2 regions of the Duganella sp. AC917 genome follow, and region 1 is predicted to be linked to the other one. Evidence: riboswitches for the same ligand, from Rfam matches in the RefSeq annotation. Region 1 holds a riboswitch; the other holds the start of a gene.

The links. A riboswitch is a leader RNA that binds a small molecule or an ion and turns the genes downstream of it on or off. The one in region 1 is predicted to bind glycine.
Region 2: linked by a shared signal. The riboswitch ahead of gcvT (glycine cleavage system aminomethyltransferase GcvT) and the one ahead of ACZ0BA_RS07165 (D-amino acid dehydrogenase) in region 1 are both predicted to bind glycine.

The regions. Positions count from the first base shown of each region.
Region 1 is NZ_OZ409848.1:1,608,828-1,613,936, reverse strand. It holds gene ACZ0BA_RS07175 (sensor domain-containing diguanylate cyclase) at 1-1,217, shown strand, start outside; gene ACZ0BA_RS07170 (DUF1801 domain-containing protein) at 1,303-1,764, shown strand; gene ACZ0BA_RS07165 (D-amino acid dehydrogenase) at 1,771-3,036, opposite strand; glycine riboswitch at 3,086-3,199, opposite strand; glycine riboswitch at 3,200-3,299, opposite strand; gene ACZ0BA_RS07160 (LysR family transcriptional regulator) at 3,305-4,135, shown strand; gene ACZ0BA_RS07155 (ankyrin repeat domain-containing protein) at 4,239-4,772, shown strand; gene ACZ0BA_RS07150 (3-oxoacyl-ACP reductase) at 4,883-5,109, opposite strand, start outside.
Region 2 is NZ_OZ409848.1:1,273,610-1,278,718, reverse strand. It holds gene ACZ0BA_RS05765 (methyl-accepting chemotaxis protein) at 1-28, shown strand, start outside; gene ACZ0BA_RS05760 (hypothetical protein) at 201-395, shown strand; gene ACZ0BA_RS05755 (ATP-dependent Clp protease proteolytic subunit) at 461-1,021, opposite strand; glycine riboswitch at 1,161-1,258, shown strand; glycine riboswitch at 1,303-1,428, shown strand; gene gcvT (glycine cleavage system aminomethyltransferase GcvT) at 1,504-2,625, shown strand; gene gcvH (glycine cleavage system protein GcvH) at 2,695-3,075, shown strand; gene gcvP (aminomethyl-transferring glycine dehydrogenase) at 3,079-5,109, shown strand, end outside.

The DNA.
Region 1 (5,109 bases):
ACCGCAACGCGTTGCGCGACAAACTGACCCGGGAAGCGCGTAACGCCATGTACATCAGCGCCGCGGTCAATATCGCCGAGATGATACTGCTCGGCGTGGCGCTGCTGGTGGGCCTGCGCTCGCTGCGCGCGCGCGACCAGGCGCAAACGCTGGCGGCGGAAAACACCGAGGCGTTGCGCCGCGCAGCCGCCGCATCGGCGCTGCGCAACGAGCAGTTGGCGATGAGCGCCGAGATGCTGCACGCGCTCGAGTGCGTCGCCACCGTCGAGGAAGCCTCGCTGATCGTCTCGACCTTCTGCCGCAAGCTGGTGCCGGGCGTATCGGGCAGCCTGTATTTGTACCGCAATTCGCGCGACATCCTCGAGCGCAAGGCCCAGTGGGGCGAGCTGGCCGACGATGCGGACGCCATGGAGCCGTCGCAATGCTGGGCGGTGCGGCGCGGCGCGGTCCACTTTTACGGCGGCGACGGCGATCTGCGCTGCCAGCACGGCAGCGCCGGCCACAGCGGCGCAGGCCCGCGCGTGTGCCTGCCGCTGGTCACCCAGGATGCCGTGCTCGGATGCCTGACCTTGCATGCCGCGCCCGAACAGCATGACATCTTCGAGCGCCAGCGCGAACTGCTGGCTACGCTCAGCGAAGAAATCTCCATGTCGCTCAGTAACATCAAGCTGCGCGAGACGCTGCGCCTGCAATCGATCATCGATCCGCTGACCGAACTCTACAACCGCCGCTACATGGACGAGACGCTGCGCCGCGAGCTGATACGCGCGCAGCGCAGCGGCAAGCCGCTATCGATCATCGTGCTCGACTTGGACCACTTCAAGCGCACCAACGATACTTACGGCCACGACGGCGGCGACGCCGTCCTCAAGCGGGTGGCGCAAGTGTTGTTGGCCAACGTGCGCGAATGCGACGTGGTGTGCCGCTTTGGCGGCGAAGAGATGGTGATCCTGCTGCCCGATTGCGCCGTCGAGCTGGCGGCCGAACGCGCCGGCATCGTGCGCGGCCAGATCGAGGCGCTGCAAGTGTCCCACGGCGGCCAGACCGTTCATACCACGGCGTCGTTCGGCGCGGCGGGATACCCGGCTCACGGCGTCGACGCCACGGCGCTGTTCCAGGCCGCCGACCGCGCGCTGTACCAGGCCAAGCACAATGGGCGCAACCGGGTCGTCATCGCCAACGCTTCGCCTGCGTTGCGGGACGCGCTGACCTCCTGACAGGCGTCAATGCCTATTTCGTCGGCGCGCGCACAAAAATAACGTATCCTTGACCGACAAACAAGCCGTCAATGGAGATAACGTCATGGCCAGCAAACCAGCCGCCAAGGCCTTGGAAACCGCGCCGTCCACTGCCAGTCACACGACGCCGGTCCGGCTATCGGGCGGCAACCCGCAAATCCCCAAAGGCTACGGCGACGCGCCGGTGCAAGCCTATATCGCCGCCATGCCGGCCTGGAAAAGCGATCTGGGTCGCCGGCTCGACGACATCATCGGCCGTACCGTCCCCGCCGTCAACAAGGCCGTCAAATGGAACACGCCGCTGTACGGCATGGCGGACCAGGGCTGGTTCCTCGGTTTTCACTGCTATAACAAGTACCTCAAGGTGACCTTCTTCAACGGCGGCTTTCTCGATCCGCTGCCGCCGGGCGCCTCCAAGACCCCCGGCGTGCGCCATCTCGACATCCGCGAGGACGAGCCGCTCGACGAAGCGCAATTTGCCGAATGGGTCAGCCAGGCGAGCCTGCTGCCCGGCTACCGGATGTGACCTTCGCTACGCCACGCGCGCCAGCGCCACCGGCGACGGCCGCCCCGCTGCGCTTTCGGAAGCGCTCAAAATTGTATCGGCGATGATATCGGCGGTCGCCGCCGACAAGGTCCAGCCCAGGTGCCCGTGGCCGGTGTTGTAGAACACCGTCGGCGCCTTGCCGCGACCGACGCGCGGCATCAGGTTGGGCATCATCGGCCGCAGTCCGGCCCACGGCGTCACGCTGCGCGTGCTCACTCCGGGGAAGCACTGCTGCACCCACTTCACCAACGGCGCGATGCGGTCGGCGCGGATATCGCGATTGAAACCGTTGAATTCGGCCGTACCGGCCACGCGGAAGCGGTCGTCGCCCAGCCGGCTGGTCACCAGTTTGGTCTCATCGTCGAGCAGGCTGACGGTGGGCGCGGCGGCCTGGCTGGCGGCGTCGTTCAGGTGGACGGTGATCGAATAACCCTTGACCGGATAAACGTTGACGCGGTCGCCCAGCATGGCCGCCATCGCGCGGCTGGCGGTGCCGGCGCACACCACCACCGCGTCGTAGCGCGTGGTGTCGCTGAAACCGTCCTCCTCGACCGTGATGCTCACGCCGCCGGCGTCCGCCCGCATGGCCGTCACGTGCTGGCCGAAGCGCAGTTCGGCGCCCAGCCGCTGCGCCGCCCGCGCCAGCCCGGTGGTGAACTTGTGGATGTCTCCGGTGCTGTCGCTGACGGTGTAGTGGCCGCCGTAGTAGTCGCCGCGCAGCGCCGGCTCGATGGCGCGCATCTCCTCGGGCGTGACGGCGCGGCGCGACAGGCCGCCTTCCATTAACAGCTTGGACACTCCGGCGGCGTGTTCGAATCCCGCGCGGTCGCGGTAGATGTGCAGGATGCCTTCGCGCTTGAGGTCGAACTCGATGCCCTCGTCCCTGGCCCACTGGAACAGGTGCTCGCGCGCAGCCAGCGCCAGCTGCGCGGTCGCGACGGTGTTGTCGCGGTAGTGCGGCATGGCGGCGATGAATTCGGCGAACCACGACAGCTTGTGCCAACTCGGTTTGGGATTGACCAGCAACGGCGCGTCGTTCTTCAGCATCCACTTCAGGCCTTTGGCGATGGTGGAGCGATGGTTCCAGACTTCCGCGTTGGACGCGGACAGCTGGCCGCCGTTGGCAAACGAGGTCTCCATCGCCGCGTAGCGATGGCGCTCCAGCAGGGTGACGGAAAAGCCGCGTTTGGCGAGTGCGTACGCGGTGCTGACGCCGGTGATGCCGCCGCCGATGATTGCTATGGTTTTCATGCAGGACTCCAGACCGTCAAAGGGGATGGTCTCGGCGCACATGCGCAAAGACACCCCCTCTGTTCTGGACCTGAGAGATTCACGCCGCGCCGCGATGGCGGCAGCGCTTGCTCCTTCGGTGCGGGTGGACGACGTCCAAGTCCTGCCGCTCTTCAGAGTTTAAAGTGCTGTATCGGTCCTTTTGCCTGAGAGTTTCCGGGGCGGTTGCTCCTTCGGCGCTGTTCTGCAGGCATGCCTGGAACAGTCTCTCCCGATACGGCGGTGGCTTTTGGCCACAACGGCGCCAAGCTTACCTGAAAAAATCCGGCATGACCATCCCCGCGTCGCCCGCCTAGGGCATGGCGGTGATGGTGTAGCCGCCGTCGACCAGTACATTCTGCCCACGCTGAGCCACTCGCTGCGCACCCTGGAGCAACGGCTCGGCGTGCGGCTGCTCAACCGCACCACCCGCTCCGTCTCCGTGACCGAGACCGGCCAGGCCCTGCTGGCGCAGGTGGCGCCGGCATTCTCGCGCATCACCAGCGCAATCGAGGACGTCAACAGCTTCCGCGACTGGCCGCAGGGCACGGTGCGCCTCAATTCCTCGCTGCTGGGTGCGAAGATGGCGCTGGCGTCGCATCTGGGCGGGTTGGCGGCGGCCTACCCCGACATTACGCTTGAGGTGGCGATCAACGACGGTTTCGTCGACATCGCGCGCGACGGCTACGACGCCGGCATCCGCCTGGGCGAGAGCGTGGAGCAGGACATGAGTGCGGTGCGCGTGACGCCAGATCTGCGGCTGGCCATCGTCGCCTCGCCGGCCTACCTGGCGCGCCACGCGGCACCGCTCACGCCACACCAATTGACCGGACACAATTGCATCGGCTACCGCGAGATCGCCAGCGGCAACTTGTGCCGCTGGGAATTTGAAAAGGAAGGACGGCCGCTGACGGCGCAGGTGTCCGGCTCCATGATCCTGGGCACGCCGGAATTGATGGTGGACGCCGCACTGGCCGGCGTTGGCCAGGCGAGCGCGATCGACAGCACCGTCGCGGGCCACCTGGCGGAGGGACGGCTGGTGCGGGTGCTGGCCGATTTCGCCGGCGAACTGGCAATATAGACATTTGCATGACGACTCTGGCTTGCGCGTGCGACAGCGTACATCGCTTAAAATTGAATCTAGTCATATTTACGTCTCAGAACAATTTTTATGAAAGCTCGACATGGCAGAGAATGAAAAAGCGGCGGCGCCAGCCCCGGTGATGGATGCGGAAACACTGGAATTCATCCGCGGCGTGTTCACTTTGGTACGCGAAGGCGACGCCGAACGTCTGGCCGGCATGGTGGCCAAGGGCTTGCCGGTCAGTTTCCGCAATGAAAAGGGCGACAGCCTGATCATGCTCGCCAGCTATCACGGCCACCTGGACACGGCACGCGTGCTGCTCGAAGCCGGCGCCGATCCGAACGTACCCAACGATCAGGGACAAACGCCGCTGGCTGGCGTCGCCTACAAAGGCTACCTGGACATCGCCGAGCTGCTGCTGGCGCACGGCGCCGATATCGAAGGCGCCAGTCCGGACGGCAAAACGCCGCTGATGATGGCCGCCATGTTCAACCGAACCGACATCCTCAAGCTGCTGATCGAGCGCGGCGCGGCCGTCGACGCGGTCGACAGCCGGGGCATGACCGCGATCTCGCTGGCGCAGACCATGGGGGCGAAGGATACCGCCGCCCTGCTGGCCGACAAAAACCCGTAAGCCACGTCGTGCTCGCCGTGCGCTGGCTCACGCCCCTATCAGGCCCTGCCCGCAAACCCGCAGCGTCTCGCCGCTGATGCCGAACGCGGCGGGGGTGGCCAGGAAGGTGATCAGTTCCGCCACATCGCGTGGTTGGCCGCTCTGCTTGACGGAGTCAGGCGTCGGCCAATCTCGCGCACGAACATCGGCATGGCAGCGGTCATCGGCGTATCGATAAAGCCAGGCGCGACAGCGTTGATGCAAATGCCGCGCGGCGCCAGCAATGGCGCCTGCGCTGCGACATAGCCGATCAACGCGGCCTTGGACGCCGCGTAGTTGGTCTGTCCGAAATTGCCCG
Region 2 (5,109 bases), 340 kb from region 1:
CAATGAGGTCGAATGGGAAGAGTTTTAATGCCAAGTGCGAGGCATGGTCCTACAGCCCGCCAAGACGCGTTCCGATAGCAAGTGCCTGAACGAAAACGCATCATTGCTGCACCAGAAATGCGCGCGCTGCCCAGCAGTGATCCGATCAGCACGGCGCTTTTTTGGCGAGTACGTTCTTTCACTTTCGCAAAGGAATTAAAATGAACTCGAATCAAAAAGGCGGCAGCAGCAAGCAAGGCGGCAACCAGGGCAGCAGCAAGCAATCGGGCGACAAAGGTTCGTCGGGCGGTTCGCGCTCCGGCAACCAGGGCGGCACCCACGAGCAACATGTTGAAGCCGGCCGCCAGAGCCACAAAAACGACGGCAACAAGCAGTCCGGCAACAAAAACCGCTGATCGGGCTGCACCCGATAGCGGCATCGGCGGCGCCTTCATGGCGCCGCTCGCCTTTCAGCGGGCGGTCAGATATTGGCCACGCGCTGTCCGCGCGGCGGCACGAAATCCTTGACCGCGTTGACCATCCCCACCGCCACCCCCTCGGCAGCAGTCAGGTGCAGGTCGGAATAGGCGTGCGTGCGCCAATGCTCTTCGGACAGTTGTACGTGTTCGCGCAGGATCTGCTCGGTGCGCGCGTCGTCGGCCTGCAAGCCTTCGACGATGATGCGCAGCGCATCCGGCCGGGCGCCGTGCGGCGCGCTGGCATGCGACTTGTGCACCATGAAACGTGCCGTGTCGCTGGCATAACGCTCCTCGCCGGACAGGAACAGGATCACCGCGATCGACGCCACGGCGCCGGCGTTGTAGGTGATGATTTTAATCGGCAACTTGCTCAGGTAGTTGTACAGGCAGATGCCGTCGCTGACATAGCCACCATTGGACTGGATCAGGATGTGGGCGGTGGTGATGCGGTCCTCGGTCATATCGGCAACGGCGTCGAAGACACGACGCACCATGTCACTGTTGACGTCGCCGGACAAAGTGAACCACGCGTGGCCCTCGTAGGAATTTGGATCTTGGCTCATGTGTGGGCTCTCGAATAAGTGTCATTTATTCTAGCAAATAGTTGTTTATACGGCGTTTTTATTGTTCTCCATTCGTGCGCGCCTCAGATTCGCCCCTGGCCCCAAGATTGACATTCAGGCCCTTCTGACATATATTCCCGAGTCTTGATCGGGAGAGGGTTGCGGGCGGAAACGCCAACGCGGCCGCCGAAGGGGCACTACCCAAAAACTCTCAGGCAAAAGGACCGATCAAGGGACCGGCGCGGCCGACGTGGATACCATTATCACGGCGGGATGCCAACTGGTCCAACTCTGGAGAGCGGTCGCGGCACACGCCGGCGACCCACCGAAGGGGCGCACGGGAATGGGGTCCGACAGCGGTCGGCTCGTCCCGTAATCTCTCAGGTACCAAGGACAGAGGGGTCTGCGATCATTGTGGAAACAGCTTTTTAGCCGTTCCTTGTATGTTCTGTTAACCCCTTTTCGATATGGACCGAGGAATTATGACGCTCAAAGCCACCCCACTCAATAACGCACACCGTGCCGCCGGCGCCAAGATGGTCGATTTCGGCGGTTGGGACATGCCCGTCAACTACGGATCGCAGATCGAAGAACACAACGCCGTGCGCACCGACGTCGGCATGTTCGACGTCGCCCACATGTGCGTGGTCGACCTCAAGGGCGCCAACGTGCGCGCCTTCCTGCGCGGCCTGCTGGCCAACAACGTCGACAAGCTGCAGGTGTCGGGCAAGGCGCTGTACTCGTGCATGCTGAACCCGCAAGGCTTCGTCATCGACGACCTGATCGTCTACTTCATCGACGAAAGCTGGTTCCGCCTGGTCGTCAACGCCGGCACCGCTGAAAAAGACGTGGCGTGGATGCAGGCGCAGAACTCCGCCACCAACAGCGGCGTGACGATCACCCAGCGCAGGGATGGCGATAATGCCATGGCGCTGATCGCCGTGCAGGGCCCGAACGCCCGTGCCAAGGTGTGGGAAGTGATACCCGAATCGAAGGCCGGCACCGCCGAGATGAAACCATTTAACGTCGCCTTCGCGCACAGCGCCGCCTTTGGCGAGGCGATGATCGCCCGCACCGGCTACACCGGCGAAGACGGCTTCGAGATCGGCGTCGCCGCCGACCAGGCCGAGAAGCTGTGGAATGCGCTGACCGCCGCCGGCGTCAAGCCGGCCGGCTTGGGCGCGCGCGACACGCTGCGCCTGGAAGCCGGCATGAACCTCTACGGCCAGGACATGGACGAAACCGTCAACCCGCTCGACGCCGGCCTGGCCTGGACCATCGACCTGGTGTCCGAGCGCGACTTCATCGGCAAGGCAGCGCTGCAAGCGATGGGCCAGAACGCCCAGTTCGTCGGCTTGATCCTGCGCGAAAAAGGCGGCGTGCTGCGCGCCCACCAAAAGGTGATCGTGGCCGGCACCGACGCCGTCGGCGAGATCACCAGCGGCACCTTCAGCCCGACCATGCAGCAGGCGATCGCCTTGGCGCGCGTGCCCAACGGCGTGGCCGTCGGCGACACCGTGCACGTCGAGATCCGCGACAAGAAGCTGGCCGCCTCGGTGGTCAAGCTGCCTTTCGTCCGCAACGGTAAAATCCTTGCCGCTTAATTGATTTAGTATCTGCGTTCGCACCCCGTTTAGTACCCCGACCCCGACCCTACCCCTCTGGAGCCTTACATGAATATTCCTGCTGACCTGAAGTACACCGAATCCCACGAATGGGTACGCGCTGAGTCGGACGGCACCGTCACCGTCGGCATCACCGAGTACGCGCAGGACGCGCTGGGCGATATCGTCTTTGTCGAGCTGCCAAAGGTCGGCAAGAGCTACGCCGCCGGCGACGACGCCGCCGTGGTGGAATCGGTCAAGGCGGCCAGCGACATCTACGCGCCGGTGTCGGGTGAAGTCATCGCCGTCAACGAAGACGTGGCCAGCGCACCGGAATCGATCAACACCGACGCCTACGCCGCCTGGTTGTTCAAGATCAAGCCGGCCGACGCCAGCGCGATCGACGGCCTGCTCGATGCAGCAGCTTATGGCAAGACCACTGAAGCGTAAATTATGACCCGTTCAAGCCTGACCCAACTCGAAGCACGCGATGCTTTCATCGCACGCCACATCGGCCCCGACGCCGCAGAACAGCAAGCCATGCTGGATGTCCTCGGCTACGCCTCGCGCGCAGCCCTGATCGACACCATCGTCCCTGCCAACATCCGCAACAAGGCCACGCTGCCGCTGGGCGCGTACACGCAGCCGATGCCGGAGCAGGAGGCGCTGAACAAGCTGAAGAAAATCGCCAGCAAGAACAAGGTCCTGAAGTCGATGATCGGCCAGGGCTACTACAACACGCTGACTCCGGGCGTGGTGCTGCGCAATATCTTCGAAAACCCGGCCTGGTACACCGCGTACACGCCGTACCAGCCGGAGATCTCGCAAGGCCGCCTGGAAGCGATCCTGAACTTCCAGCAAACCATCACCGACCTGACCGGCATGGGCATCGCCAACGCGTCGATGCTGGACGAAGGCACTGCCGCCGCCGAAGCGATGACCCTGATCCAGCGCGTGGGCAAGTCGAAGTCGAACGTGTTCTACGTCGCCGACGACGTGCTGCCGCAAACGCGCGAAGTGATCGAAACCCGCGCCAAGCCGCTGGGCATCGAAGTCAAGGGCTTCCACCCGGCCGAATTGTCCGGCATCGGTGAAGCCTTCGGCGTGCTGCTGCAGTACCCCGGCGTCAACGGCGTGGTGCGCGACTACAAGGCCGATGTCGAGACGATCAAGGCCAAGGGTACGATGGTGGTTGTCGCCGCCGACCTGCTGGCGCTGACCATGCTCACGCCACCTGGCGAATGGGGCGCGGACGTCGTCGTCGGCAACAGCCAGCGCTTCGGCGTACCGCTGGGCTTTGGCGGCCCGCACGCCGGCTACCTGTCGACCCGCGACGAATTCAAACGCAGCATGTCCGGCCGCCTGGTCGGCGTCACCATCGACGCCCAGGGCAACAAGGCCTATCGTCTGGCGCTGCAAACCCGCGAGCAGCACATCCGCCGCGAAAAAGCCACCTCCAACATCTGCACCGCGCAAGTGCTGCTAGCGGTGATGGCGTCGATGTACGCCGTCTACCACGGTCCTAAAGGCCTGCTGCAGATCGCCCAACGCGTGCACCGCTACACCGGCGTGCTCGCTGCTAACCTGAAGACGCTCGGCTACACCGTCACCAACGACAGCTTCTTCGACACGCTGACCATCTCCACCGCCAACGCCGAGCAGCTGCACGCGTCGGCCCACTCGCACGGCGTCAACCTGCGCGTGATCGACGCCTCGCACGTCGGCGTCTCGCTCGACGAGACCACCACGCGCGAAGACATCGCGCTGCTGTGGACCGTGTTCGCCCACCCGGTCGGCGGCCCGGCCCACGGCCCGGATTTCGACACCGTCGAAGCGGCCGTCGCCGAGTCGTTCCCGGCATCGCTGGCGCGTTCGAGCGAGTACCTGACGCACCCGGTGTTCAACCGCTACCACTCTGAAACCGAAATGCTGCGCTACCTGCGCAGCCTGGCGGACAAGGACCTGGCGCTGGACCGCACCATGATACCGCTCGGTTCGTGCACCATGAAGCTTAACGCCACCAGCGAAATGATTCCGGTCACCTGGCCCGAGTTCTCCAACATCCACCCGTTCGCGCCGGACAGCCAGACCGTCGGCTACCGCGAAATGATCGGCCAGCTGGAAGAGATGCTGTGCGCGGTGACCGGCTACGCCGCCATCTCGCTGCAGCCCAACGCCGGCTCGCAGGGCGAGTACGCCGGTCTGCTGGTGATCCAGGCCTACCACCAGTCGCGTGGCGAAGGCCATCGCAACATCTGCCTGATTCCATCGTCGGCGCACGGCACCAACCCGGCATCGGCCAACATGGTCGGCATGCAGGTGGTGGTCACCGCCTGCGACGCCAACGGCAACGTCGACCTGGCCGATTTGAAGGCCAAGGCCGAACTGCACTCGAAGAACCTGGCCGCCGTCATGGTGACCTACCCTTCGACCCACGGCGTGTTCGAGGAAGGCATCCAGGAGCTGTGCGAGATCGTTCATAGC